Regions from separate parts of the Rhizobium sp. TH2 genome, predicted to be linked through region 2. Evidence: predicted binding sites of a transcription regulator. Region 2 holds the regulator's gene; the other holds the start of a gene.
What was found. Region 2 encodes PhoB, which activates phosphate uptake and scavenging genes when phosphate is short. Its sites were predicted from a motif close to TGTCATNNANCTGTCAT; they were not measured.
Positions count from the first base shown of each region.

Region 1: IHQ71_RS24260 (DUF2794 domain-containing protein) is a predicted target of PhoB. The motif match lies at 2,736-2,752, and genes of this name have one in related genera.

Region 1 covers NZ_CP062231.1:4,959,467-4,965,548, forward strand. Annotated here, with positions in the region: gene IHQ71_RS24240 (calcium-binding protein) at 1-706, opposite strand, end outside; gene IHQ71_RS24245 (Lrp/AsnC family transcriptional regulator) at 879-1,334, opposite strand; gene IHQ71_RS24250 (thioredoxin family protein) at 1,644-2,396, shown strand; gene IHQ71_RS24260 (DUF2794 domain-containing protein) at 2,797-3,183, shown strand; gene IHQ71_RS24265 (thiamine diphosphokinase) at 3,243-3,887, shown strand; gene IHQ71_RS24270 (ABC-F family ATP-binding cassette domain-containing protein) at 3,890-5,710, shown strand; gene IHQ71_RS24275 (hypothetical protein) at 5,909-6,082, opposite strand, start outside.
Region 2 covers NZ_CP062231.1:110,457-116,538, forward strand. Annotated here, with positions in the region: gene pstA (phosphate ABC transporter permease PstA) at 1-516, shown strand, start outside; gene pstB (phosphate ABC transporter ATP-binding protein PstB) at 529-1,347, shown strand; gene phoU (phosphate signaling complex protein PhoU) at 1,385-2,104, shown strand; gene phoB (phosphate regulon transcriptional regulator PhoB) at 2,166-2,849, shown strand; gene IHQ71_RS00650 (hypothetical protein) at 3,133-4,398, opposite strand; gene IHQ71_RS00655 (nitronate monooxygenase family protein) at 4,621-5,583, shown strand; tRNA gene IHQ71_RS00660 (tRNA-Thr) at 5,714-5,789, shown strand; gene IHQ71_RS00665 (MFS transporter) at 5,906-6,082, opposite strand, start outside.

The DNA of each region.
Region 1 (6,082 bases), 1.0 Mb from region 2:
CAGTCACGGCCTGGAACACGAAGACATCGCTTCCGGCATCTCCGAGCATGGCGTCAAAACCGGCGCCGCCGACGATCACGTCATCTCCGCCAAAGCCGAAGATAGTGTCGGTGCCGGCCAGACCCATCAGCGTATTGTCATCGTCGGTGCCGCCAATGATGTCGGCATTTCTGGAGCCGACGGCGTTCTCGATCGAGATGATCTGCTCGGTGCGCGATGCACCGGTCTGCACAAGGCCCGCGGCGAGATCGATGATCACGCCGGTGTCGCCAATGACGGTGCTTTCATGGCGGAACTGGTAGGAGATCGTGTCGCTGCCGGCGCCACCGTCGAAGCCGTTCTCCCAGCCTTCGCTGTTGAAAATGTCCTTGCCGCCGCCGCCAAGATAGGCGCTTTTCAGCGTGGTGAGGAAGAACTGGTCGTTGCCGCCGCGACCTTCGACGATGTCGAAGCCCCCCAGCGAAGAGAAGCCGGTACCGATATAGGTGTCGCTACCTTTGCCGAGTGTGATTTGGTTGCCGCCTTCGAAGGCATTGAAGACAGTGTCCTTGCCGCTGCCGGCATCGACGAAATTGTCGCCGCCGAGGTCGTCGTCGCGGTCGAGCACCACAGTGTCGTTGCCGCCAAATGCCTGAATTTCGAGCGACGGGCGACCGTTCTGGTCGATCCGGTCGTTTCCATTCGTACCTCTGATGATCCTAGCCATGTCCCTCTCCATCGGTGGGATACTGTTTCAATGGAGGTGTTATCGCAGCATCGGCCGAGAGGCGCGGTTACGCGGGGAACAGGTGCGATGGAATGGTGGCTAAAGACAAGACGGGCGGGCTATTCGGATTATTCGGCGGGCTATGCATTTTTTCGAAAAAAATTTGTCGGGCTCAAACTTCGAGCATGGAGACTTCCTTGGCGGAGGAGAGCACGATCAGGGTTTCGGTGCGCATCAGGCCTTCGATACCCTTGAGCTCCTGTGCCAGGAACCGCTCAAGCTCGCGCGTGTTTTTCAGTCGGACCTTGAGCAGGTAGTTCCAGGCGCCCGTTACGTGATGGCATTCAAGCACCGCGCCGCTGGCGGCGACCTTCTTGAGAAACGCCGCCTCCACCTCCGGTTCGTTCCAGCCGACGAAGACGAAGGCGAGCAGGTCGAGCCCGACCTTCTCCGGATTGACCGCTGCATGGAAGCCCGAAATGATCTCGTTGCGTATCAGCCGCTTGATCCGGTCGTTGACGGTCGAGGGCGCGAGCTTCAACTCCTGCCCGATTTCGGCGAGCGATAGTCTGTCGTTTTTTTGAAGCAAAGCCAGAAGACTGCGATCAGTTTCGTCTAATATGCTCATGACATCATCCCGAATTAGCAAATCGTTTCTGCGGACCTTAATGGCAAAGCGGCCGGGCCGAAAGACTGATATTGGTCAAGTTTGTACACACGACCGAAAACCTGTAGGCACTCCTGAACTCTGTCAACCACTGGACGCCGCCATCCTGCATTCCGTTTTCCGGCACGAGGACAAGTTTTCGTGACCTGACGTCAGCCACAATCAATCTATTTTGATTTATGTGTGAGGTCTGTTTGTTCTATAAGCAAGCCGGATGCAGCGGGAGGACCAGGGCTGGGCACGTGCATCTGTCTGGCGAGAAAGCGGGAAATGTTGCGCATCGTAACCCTTTTCATATCGATCGTGCTGCCGGCATTGGCAGCGACGACCCTTGTTTTGGGGACCGTATCCGCCGAGGAGATCAGCCGTTCCGCGCCTGTCGGTATTGTAGAACTCTTTACATCGCAAGGTTGTTCCAACTGTCCCAAGGCGGATCGGGCCATCGAGGCGCTTGCGGAAAGCGATGATGTCGTCACGATCACCTACCACGTAGACTATTGGAACTATCTCGGCTGGGAAGATACGCTCAGCGCCAAGGAGAATACCGAGCGTCAATATGGTTATGCCAAGACGCTTGGGATTCGCAATGTATTCACGCCACAGATTATTCTCAACGGCCTGCACGACGCGAAAGTGTCCGACGCCGGCAAGATAAGGGCACGGCTTGCAAGCCTCGACAACGGCGGCGAGCGCCTGAGCGTGCCGGTCACCGCCAGCCTGTCACCCGCCGAAATGACGATCAGTATCGGCGACGGCGCGGGCAATGCCGACGTGATCATCGCCTATTACAAGAAGCACACGGTGGTCGAAATCAAGACCGGCGAGAACGAAGGCAAGAAGATCACCTACCGCAATGCCGTGACCAAGCTCGAGACGGTCGGCATGTGGGACGGCAAGGCCCTGACCATCAAACTGCCGGCCGCACTTCTCGCCAAGCGCGGGTTCGACGGCTGCGCGATTCTCCTGCAATCGCATGATGCCAACGGCAATCCCGGCCGTATATTGGGCGCTGCTTCGCTCTAGATCGCTTCATTGTTAAATGGAATCATTCTGTTGGCCGAGACGGAGTCGGATATTCGTTCGGTCGGCGCGGGTCGTAGCCCAGTTTTACGGCCAAGGCGACCGAACGAATAGGCGGCCCGTATCGGCCAACCCCGAAGGGGCCGGGCATCTTTCCGCCAGGGCAGAGGCGATCGGCTCGGGCGTACATCGGGGTATGCCCTTCGCCAATCGCCTCTGCCCTGACGAAAACCTGCTCCGGCAGAATGCTTCCATTTAACAATGAAACGATCTAAGCCTGCTTGCATTTTCGATAGCGGCTCCTGCAAAACAATCTTGCAATTCGGTCTTCTTCAGGCAAACTGTCACCAATTCGTCATCCTGCGTTGCGCGGGTGACGGGCAGATTGCGCGAATGGGGTCAAATGTCGGATCACGGCGAGCACACAGGATCGGCCGAACGCAGAGGCCGGATCGTCATCGACCTGAGGGAATACCGCGACGCCCGCGACCCGATGCCGGTGACGTTCCACCGCCTTGAACTCAATCAGATTCTCCGGGTCTATGGCCGCATGGTCGGAGAGAGCGAATGGCGCGACTACGCCATCGATCATTTCAAGGAGAAGGCGGTGTTTTCCGTCTTCAAGCGGTCGGGTGACCTGCCGGCCTACCAGATCGAGAAGAATCCCAAATTCGCTGCAAAACAAGGTGCCTTCTCCGTCGTCAACACCCAGGGCCGCATTCTCAAGCGCGGCCACGACCTCGCCCAGGTCATGAAATTCTTCGACAAGGTCCAGAAGCTCCAGGACTGAACCACTTCTTCCAACCCTCCCAAATTGACCTTCAGGCAGCCGTCGCGTAAAGCGCGGGCATGACGACATTCGCAATCCTTCTCGGCGGGCCGGTTTCGGTCAATCCTCGGCTTTTGACGCAGCTCGAAGGCGTGCGCACGATCGCCGCCGATAGCGGTATCAGGCACGCGGGAGCCCTGGGATTGCTGCCCGAACTCTGGGTCGGCGATTTTGATTCCTCGACGGAGGAACTCGCTGTCGAATATGCCGAAGTACCACGGCTCGAATATCCCTCGGAGAAATCGCTGACCGATGGCGAACTTGCGGTGCAGACCGCGCTCGAACGCGGCGCAACCCGCGCCGTGCTTGTCGGCGCGCTGGGCGGCGAGCGGGCCGATCACGCCTGGGCGCATCTCGTGCAGGCCATGGCGCTGTCCGCTGCCGGCATAGAAGTGCTGCTGACATCGGGCGACGAGGAAGGCTATCCGTTCTGGCCGGGATCGATGCTGCTCGACCTACCCAAGGCCAGCCTGTTTTCCGTGCTCGGTCTCGACGCGCTCGATGGCCTGACGATCCGCAATGCGCGCTATCCGCTCGATGATTTCCATTTGCCTTTCGGCTCGTCGCGCACCATTTCCAATGTCGCGGAAGGCGCTGTCTCGTTCAGCCTCCGCGCCGGTCGCGCGCTGGTCCTGGCGCGCCCGCATGATTTTTCCGGAGTATGATATTGGCACCGCCGATCCTGAAACTCGACGACATCCATCTGAATTTCGGCGGCACGCCGCTGCTTTCGGGCGCCAGCCTGCAGCTGGAACCCGGCGAGCGAATCTGCCTTGTCGGCCGCAACGGTTCAGGCAAATCGACGCTGATGAAGATCGCGGCGGGGCTTGCCGAACCGCAGAGCGGCGAGGTGTTCCGCCATCCCTCGGCGACGGTCCGCTATCTCAACCAGGCGCCTGATTTCGAGGGTTTTGACACCGTCGAGGCCTATGCCGCGGCTGGGCTGGGACCGTCCGACGATCCCTATCGGGTCACCTACCTGCTCGAGCATCTCGGGCTGACCGGCCATGAGCATCCTTCCAGCCTGTCCGGCGGCGAGATGCGGCGGGCGGCCCTTGCCAAGGTCATGGCGCCGGAGCCGGATATCCTGTTGCTCGACGAGCCGACCAACCATCTCGACCTGCCGACCATCGAATGGCTGGAAGGCGAACTCCAGAAGACCAGGAGCGCGTTGATCCTGATCTCGCACGACCGGCGTTTCCTGGAGAAAGTATCGACGGCGACGGTCTGGCTTGATCGCGGCACGTCGCGGCGTCTCGATCGCGGTTTCGGCCATTTCGAGGCCTGGCGCGACAAGGTGCTGGAGGAAGAAGAGCTCGAACAGCACAAGCTCGGCAAGCAGATCGAACGCGAGGAACACTGGCTGCGCTATGGCGTCACCGCGCGCCGCAAGCGCAATATGCGCCGTCTCGGCCAGTTGCAGGATTTGCGCCAGGAGCACCGCTCGCATCGCGGCGCGCTCGGTTCCGCCCGGGCGACGGTGGCGGAGGCCCGCGATTCCGGCAAGCTGGTGATCGAGGCCGAGAAGATCACCAAGTCCTATGGCGACCGGGTGATTGTGTCGCCCTTCTCGCTCCGGGTCCATCGCGGCGACCGGATCGGCCTCGTCGGCCCGAACGGCGCCGGCAAGACGACGCTACTCAAGATGCTGACCGGCCAACTCGAACCTGATTCGGGCACGGTGAAGCTCGGCACCAATCTCGAAATGGCAACGCTCGACCAGAAGCGCGAGGATCTCGATCTCGAGGAAACGCTCGCCCATTACCTGACCGACGGACGGGGCGACAACCTGCTGGTCAATGGCGTCGCCAAGCATGTCACCGGCTATATGAAGGATTTTCTGTTCCAGCCCGAACAGGCTCGCACCCCGATCCGCAATCTCTCGGGCGGAGAGCGCGCGCGGCTGATCCTGGCGCGCAATCTTGCGCGTCCGTCCAACCTGCTGATCCTCGACGAACCGACCAACGATCTCGACATCGAGACGCTCGATCTCTTGCAGGAAATCGTGTCCAGCTATGCCGGCACCGCGATCCTGGTCAGCCACGATCGCGACTTCCTCGACCGCACCGTCACCTCGACGATCGCACCGGCCGATCCGGAAAATCCGGATGGCCGCTGGATCGAATATGCCGGCGGCTATACCGACATGCTTGCCCAGCGCCGCGACGCGCAGGCCGAGCGGAAGCGGGAAGAGCGCGACAAGCGCCCTGCCGCTTCGGCTGTGTCGTCGGACGAGCCGTCCAAGGGGAAGGCCAAGCTCTCCTACAAGCAGAAATTCGCCATCGAGAGCCTGCCGAAGAAGATGGCGGAGAGACACGCGGAAGTCGCCAAACTCGAAGCAAGAATGGCCGACCCGGCTTTCTTCACAAAAGACCCGGATGGGTTCGCCAGGGCCGCCAAACTGACGGAAGCCGCGCGCGCCGAGATCGCCCGCATGGAAGAAGAGTGGCTGGAACTCGAAATGCTCCGCGAGGAACTCGAGGGCTGAAGCGCTAACCCACCTGAAACGACAAACCCGGTGCTGGAGGACACCGGGCTTGCCGTAGGGAGGGGATCAGTATTGTCAACGTTCTTGATCGTCTGGCATCGGGCCGCCGTGTTGCAGGGGGTCGGGCGGTCCTTGGGGGTGGTGCCTGGGCGGGAGGAGAACCTCGGGCACTGGTGGTCAGTCGATCAGGTCATCAGATCAATCGCAGATGCGAACCTTCTTGATGTAGACATTGCCCCAGTCGTCGTAGCGCTTGATCTTCTTGACGAAGCAATAGTCGTCATAGTCGTAACGGGGGGATACGACGACCACGCCCCAATGATGGCGCTTCCAGCCATGGTGATGATGGCGATGCTTCCAGCCGGCTTCTGC
Region 2 (6,082 bases):
GTGCCATCGATCGTATATGGTCTGCTGGGCCTGTCGATCTTCATCAACTTCGTCGGCATGCCGCGCTCGGCATCGATCGTCGGCGGCTTCGTGCTGGCACTGATGACGTTGCCGACCATCATCATCGCGACCCGCGCGGCACTGAAGGCAGTTCCGCCGTCGATCCGCGCGGCCGCGCTCGGCCTCGGTGCTTCCAAGATGCAGACCGTGTCGCATCATGTGCTGCCGCTCGCCATGCCGGGCATTCTGACCGGCACCATCATCGGTCTCGCCAATGCACTTGGCGAAACCGCACCGCTGCTGCTGATCGGCATGGTCGCCTTCGTGGTGGATTATCCGACCACGCCGTTCGAGCCCGCGACGGCTCTGCCGGTGCAGATCTACATGTGGGCGAACGAGGCCGAGCGCGCCTTTGTCGAACGCACGTCGGGCGCGATCATCGTGCTGCTCATCTTCCTCATCATTATGAACCTCGCCGCGATCCTGTTGCGCCGGCGCTTCGAACGCCGCTGGTAAGGAGTACGTCCCATGAATATGCTTACAGATATCGAAGTCGAAAAGACGATTGGCAAGAGCATGAATACCGAACAGACCTACAAGATGATCGGCAAGGACGTCTCCGTATATTACAGCGAGAAACGTGCGCTGTTCGACGTCAATCTGAACATTCGCGAGAACACGGTCACCGCGCTGATCGGCCCGTCCGGTTGCGGCAAGTCCACCTTCCTGCGCACGCTCAACCGCATGAACGACACGATCGAAGGCTGCCGCGTCACCGGCAACATCACGCTTGATGGCGGCGATATCTACCGGCCCTCGCTCGACGTGGTCGAGTTGCGGGCCCGCGTCGGCATGGTCTTCCAGAAGCCCAATCCGTTCCCCAAGTCGATCTATGAGAATGTTTCTTACGGTCCGCGCATCCACGGCCTCGCCGCCAGCAAGGCCCAGCTCGACGAAATCGTCGAAAAAAGCCTGATACGCGCCGGTCTCTGGAACGAGGTGAAGGACCGCCTGCTTGAGCCCGGCACCGGCCTGTCCGGCGGCCAGCAGCAACGCCTCTGCATCGCCCGCGCCGTCGCCGTCAGCCCCGAAGTCATCCTGATGGACGAGCCCTGTTCGGCGCTCGACCCGATCGCCACCGCCAAGGTCGAGGAACTGATCCACGAACTGCGCGAGAACTTCACCATCGTCATCGTCACCCACTCCATGCAGCAGGCCGCGCGTGTTTCCCAGCGCACCGCCATGTTCCACCTGGGCTACCTCGTGGAAGAGAACGACACAGACAAGATGTTCACCAATCCGGACGACCAGCGCACCCAGGATTACATCATGGGCCGGTTCGGCTGATACGCATTTCGCCGGCTGTCCGGCAGGAGGATTTCCGATGACCACAACATCGTCCCACATCTATTCCGTATTCGACGACGAACTGAAGACGCTCGCCCGCCGCATCGCCGAAATGGGCGGCATGGTCGAGCAGATGGTTTCCGATGCGATCCATGCGCTCGTAACCGCCGATTCCGCGCTCGCCCAGCGGGTGATCTCGGAAGACACGATCGTCGACGCGACGGAACGTGAAATCGGCGACAAGGCGATCCTGATGATCGCCAAGCGCCAGCCCGTTGCATCCGATCTTCGCGAGATCATCGGATCGATCCGCATCGCATCCGACCTGGAGCGCGTCGGCGACCTCGGCAAGTCCACCGCCAAGCGTGTCATCGCTGTGCAGACATCGGGCATTCCGCGCCCGCTCGCCCGTGGTATCGAGCACCTCTCGGAGCTTGCTCTGTCGCAGCTCAAGGACGTACTCGACGTCTATTCGACGCGTTCGCCTGAAAAGGCCGAGCAGATCCGTGCCCGCGACGAAGAGATCGATGCGATGTACACGTCGTTGTTCCGCGAGCTTCTGACCTATATGATGGAAGATCCGCGCAACATCACGCCCTGCACGCATCTCCTGTTCTGCGCCAAGAACATCGAACGCATCGGTGACCACGCGACGAATATCGCCGAGACGATCTATTACATGTCGACCGGCGAGCAGCCGGCCGGCGAGCGGCCCAAGGATGACAACACGGCATCCGTCGTCCAGCCAGCCCTTTGAACCCCGGGTGCCCGGAGGGCGCCCTCGGAAACCGGTGATCTAACACCGGGAACGGAGTCTCATGCAGCCGAGAATCATGGTCGTCGAAGACGAGGAGGCACTGGGCACACTGCTCAGCTACAATCTGGAAGCTGAAGGCTACGAGGTGGAGGTCATCCCGCGTGGTGACGAAGCCGACATACGCCTGCAGGAGCGTGTGCCTGATCTCCTTGTGCTCGACTGGATGCTGCCGGGCGTCTCCGGCATCGAACTCTGCCGCCGCCTCAGGATGCGTCCGCAGACCGAGCGCCTGCCCGTGATCATGCTGACCGCGCGCGGCGAAGAGAGCGAGCGCGTTCGCGGCCTCTCCACCGGAGCGGACGACTATGTCGTCAAGCCTTTCTCGACGCCTGAACTGATGGCCCGCGTAAAAGCCATGCTGCGCCGGGTGCGGCCGAGCGCGATCTCGTCGCTGCTGAAATGCGGCGATGTCGAGCTCGATCGCGAGACCTACCGCGTCCATCGTCGCTCGCGCGAGATCCGGCTCGGGCCGACCGAGTTCAAGCTGCTCGAATTCTTCATGTCGTCGCCGGGCCGCGTCTTCTCCCGCTCGCAGCTTCTCGATGGTGTCTGGGGCCACGACATCTATGTCGACGAACGCACCGTGGACGTCCATGTCGGCCGCCTGCGCAAGGCGCTCAATCTCTCCAACATGCCCGACGTGATCCGCACCGTGCGCGGCGCGGGTTATGCAATGGAAGTCTGACCTCTGGGACCTAGATCGTTTCATTGTTAAATGGAAGCATTCTGCCGGAGCAGGTTTTCGTCAGGGCAGAGGCGATTGGCGAAGGGCATACCCCAACGTACGTCCGAGCCGATCGCCTCTGATCCTGGCGGAAAGATGCCCGGCCCCTTCGGGGTTGGCCGATACGGGCCGCCTATTCGTTCGGTCGCCTTGGCCGTAGAACTGGGCTACGACCCGCGCCGACCGAACGAATATCCGACTCCGTCTCGGCCAACAGAATGATTTCATTTAACAATGAAGCGATCTAAGAGCCCGGCAGCACTCTGATGCCATAGAGGCGGATGGTGCTGCCTTCGCCGGTGAGATCGCTGTTGATCACGATATGGCCTGCCTCGCTCGGCCCGAGCTTTCCTTCGAATTTCACCTGGATCAGTTCGTCGGCACGTTCGTTGGTCACGGTATAGCGGTGCCGGCCGCAATCACCCAGCGTCTTGAATTCGCACTGGATATAGATCTGGGCGGGCTTCTCGGTATTCGATTTCACCGTGATCGCCAGCGTCGAGGTCTTGCCGGCAAGCTCCTGCAGTATCGAAGCCGGCACTTCCACCAGCACATCGCCATCCTGATCCGGCGCATTGGAGGCGATGATGGTCGCCACGCCGTCGCTGTCGCGGCCCTCGTCGATCGAAGCCTTGGAACGCGGACGCGCAAGGTCGCTATTGCTGCCCGGCTTGTAGATATCCAGCCATTCGCCCGAGAAACCGCGCAGCGTATCGAGCCGTGTTTCGGCAGGTGTGGTCTCCGAGCTGGCGGATTGCAACTGCTTCGGCACCAGATCGAAATCCGTATTGCCCTTCATCGCGGCATCGATCATGCCCGTCGCATAAAGCCACCAGGCGCCCGTGCCGATAATCCCGATCAGGCAGGCATAGACGAACAGGGACACCAGGGCGGAACCCGCTCCGCGGCCCTTGCGAGGCTCGCGCGGCACCGGCGAGCCGGCCGCCTCGTCCCAATTCGTGTCCTCCATCTGGCGCGCGGGCTTTTCCTCCCGGTGCTCGCGCGTGGCGAAAAAATCGGAAAGCGTATCGTCTTCCGTCGGCTGGGCAGCGGACGCTTGCTCGTTCGGCTCGACCCGGATCTCAGGCTCCCTGCGGACATCTTGCTGCTCGGGGTCGATCCGGACGTCCCGCTGTGTCTGTTGTTCGAACGGGGGGGAGGCCTCATGCTCAATGACGGGCGCGGCATCCTCGACCGTATCGTCATAGGGCACGCTTTCCGGCGCATGCTCGACGACGGCGGGATCGTCCTCGGGCTCCCGGTCCAGCGCCACTCTTTCGAACTGGGCGATCGAGCGGAGCCGCGAGAGTTCCTCATCCTCAATCTCGTTGATGGTCATTTCGAGCCGCTGGCGCTGGCGTTCGATCACCTGCGGGTCGCCGACCTCCTGCTTGCGCAGGCCGGTATCCAGCGCATTGCGCGCCGACTGGTAGATGCGCGCGCGAATATCCGGGTCGGACCTTTCGGCGCGCTCCAGCGCATTTCTGATCGCCTGTTCCAGTCCGCTCAATTCACGTCGTTCCTTGATTCCTCGCGCGCGGTCGCGCGTCGATAATGCGGTAACCCATTCGCTTCCGGATTGGCAAGCGGATCGTCTCTCATCCGCCCGTCCTGCATTCGCCTTTGCGCATAAATAATGGCAAGTTTCCGGTGGGAAGAAAATTCAACCTTGAACAATCTCGGGAACTTGGTCTATCTCCAATCAGTCGTCGCGCCAGAACGGAACCGCATTATGGCCTTGCCATCCATTCTCTCCGCCAATCTCCGCATCCCCGTGGTGGCGGCGCCGTTGTTCATCATCTCCCATCCGGCATTGGTCATCGCCCAGTGCAAGGCGGGCGTCGTAGGCTCCTTTCCCGCGCTCAACGCCCGGCCCGAAAGCCAGCTCGATGAATGGTTGTCCGAGATCACAGAGACGCTCGCCGCCCATGATGCAGCCAATCCCGGCCGTCCGGCCGCACCCTACGCGGTCAACCAGATCGTCCATGGCTCCAACAAGCGGCTGCAGCACGATCTCGAGATGTGCGTCAAATACAGGGTTCCGATCGTCATTTCCTCGCTTGGCGCCGTGCCGGAGGTCAACGACGCCATCCATTCCTATGGCGGTATCGTGCTGCATGACGTGATCAACAACCGCCACGCCAATTCCGCCATCCGCAAAGGTGCCGACGGATTGATCGCCGTGGCGGCGGGCGCAGGAGGCCATGCCGGCACGCTCTCGCCCTTCGCGCTGGTCCAGGAAATCCGCGAATGGTTCGCTGGACCGTTGCTTCTCTCGGGCGCCATCGCTACAGGCGGCGCGGTGCTGGCAACACAGGCCATGGGCGCCGACATGGCCTATATCGGCTCGTCCTTCATCGCCACCGAGGAAGCGCGCGCGACGAACGAATACAAGCAGATGATCGTCGATTCCGCCGCCGCCGATATTGTCTATTCCAACTATTTCACCGGCATCCCGGGCAACTACCTCAAGGGCTCGATCCGCGCGGTGGGCATGGACCCGGACGCGCTGCCAACGGCCGACCCCTCCAAGATGGACTTCGAAAAGGCAACGAGCGGCCCCAAGGCCTGGAAAGAAATCTGGGGCTCCGGCCAGGGCATCAGTGCCGTCAAGGCGATAGAACCCACAGCGGCCCTGATCGACAGACTGGACGCCGAATACCGGGCAGCGAAGGCCAAGATTTGCGGCGGCTGATCGCGCATGGGCCGCGAAATCCGCATTCGTCGCAAATCTGAAATTCCTATCCGCCCCACCTTGCATTCTCCCGCCGTTGGCGCTATCAGCCCTCTCGACCGTCGCTTCGGACTTGTCCGGGCACGAGTACGCCGCTTTAGCTCAGGTGGTAGAGCACATCATTCGTAATGATGGGGTCGCAGGTTCGAGTCCTGCAAGCGGCACCAAAATTTTACCAGGCAATACAATAGTTTTAAAAGCGCCCCGGAGGCGCCTTTTGCTGCTGATTTTCAGAAACAAACAAATCGTAAGCGCGCGAACAGGCCCTGGCTGCAGTCGAAGACTATTCCCCCGGTTGCTGTATCGGTTGAACTTCCCTGCGCTGCGTGGCCAAAGCCGGGCTTGCCAGTAGCGAACCGATGATCAAGGGCAGGCAGACGAGATAGGCGTTCCGAATGCCCCAATGCTCCGCAACAAAGCCAAGCAGTGGCGGAGCAAGGAAGAACACAACGAAGGACAT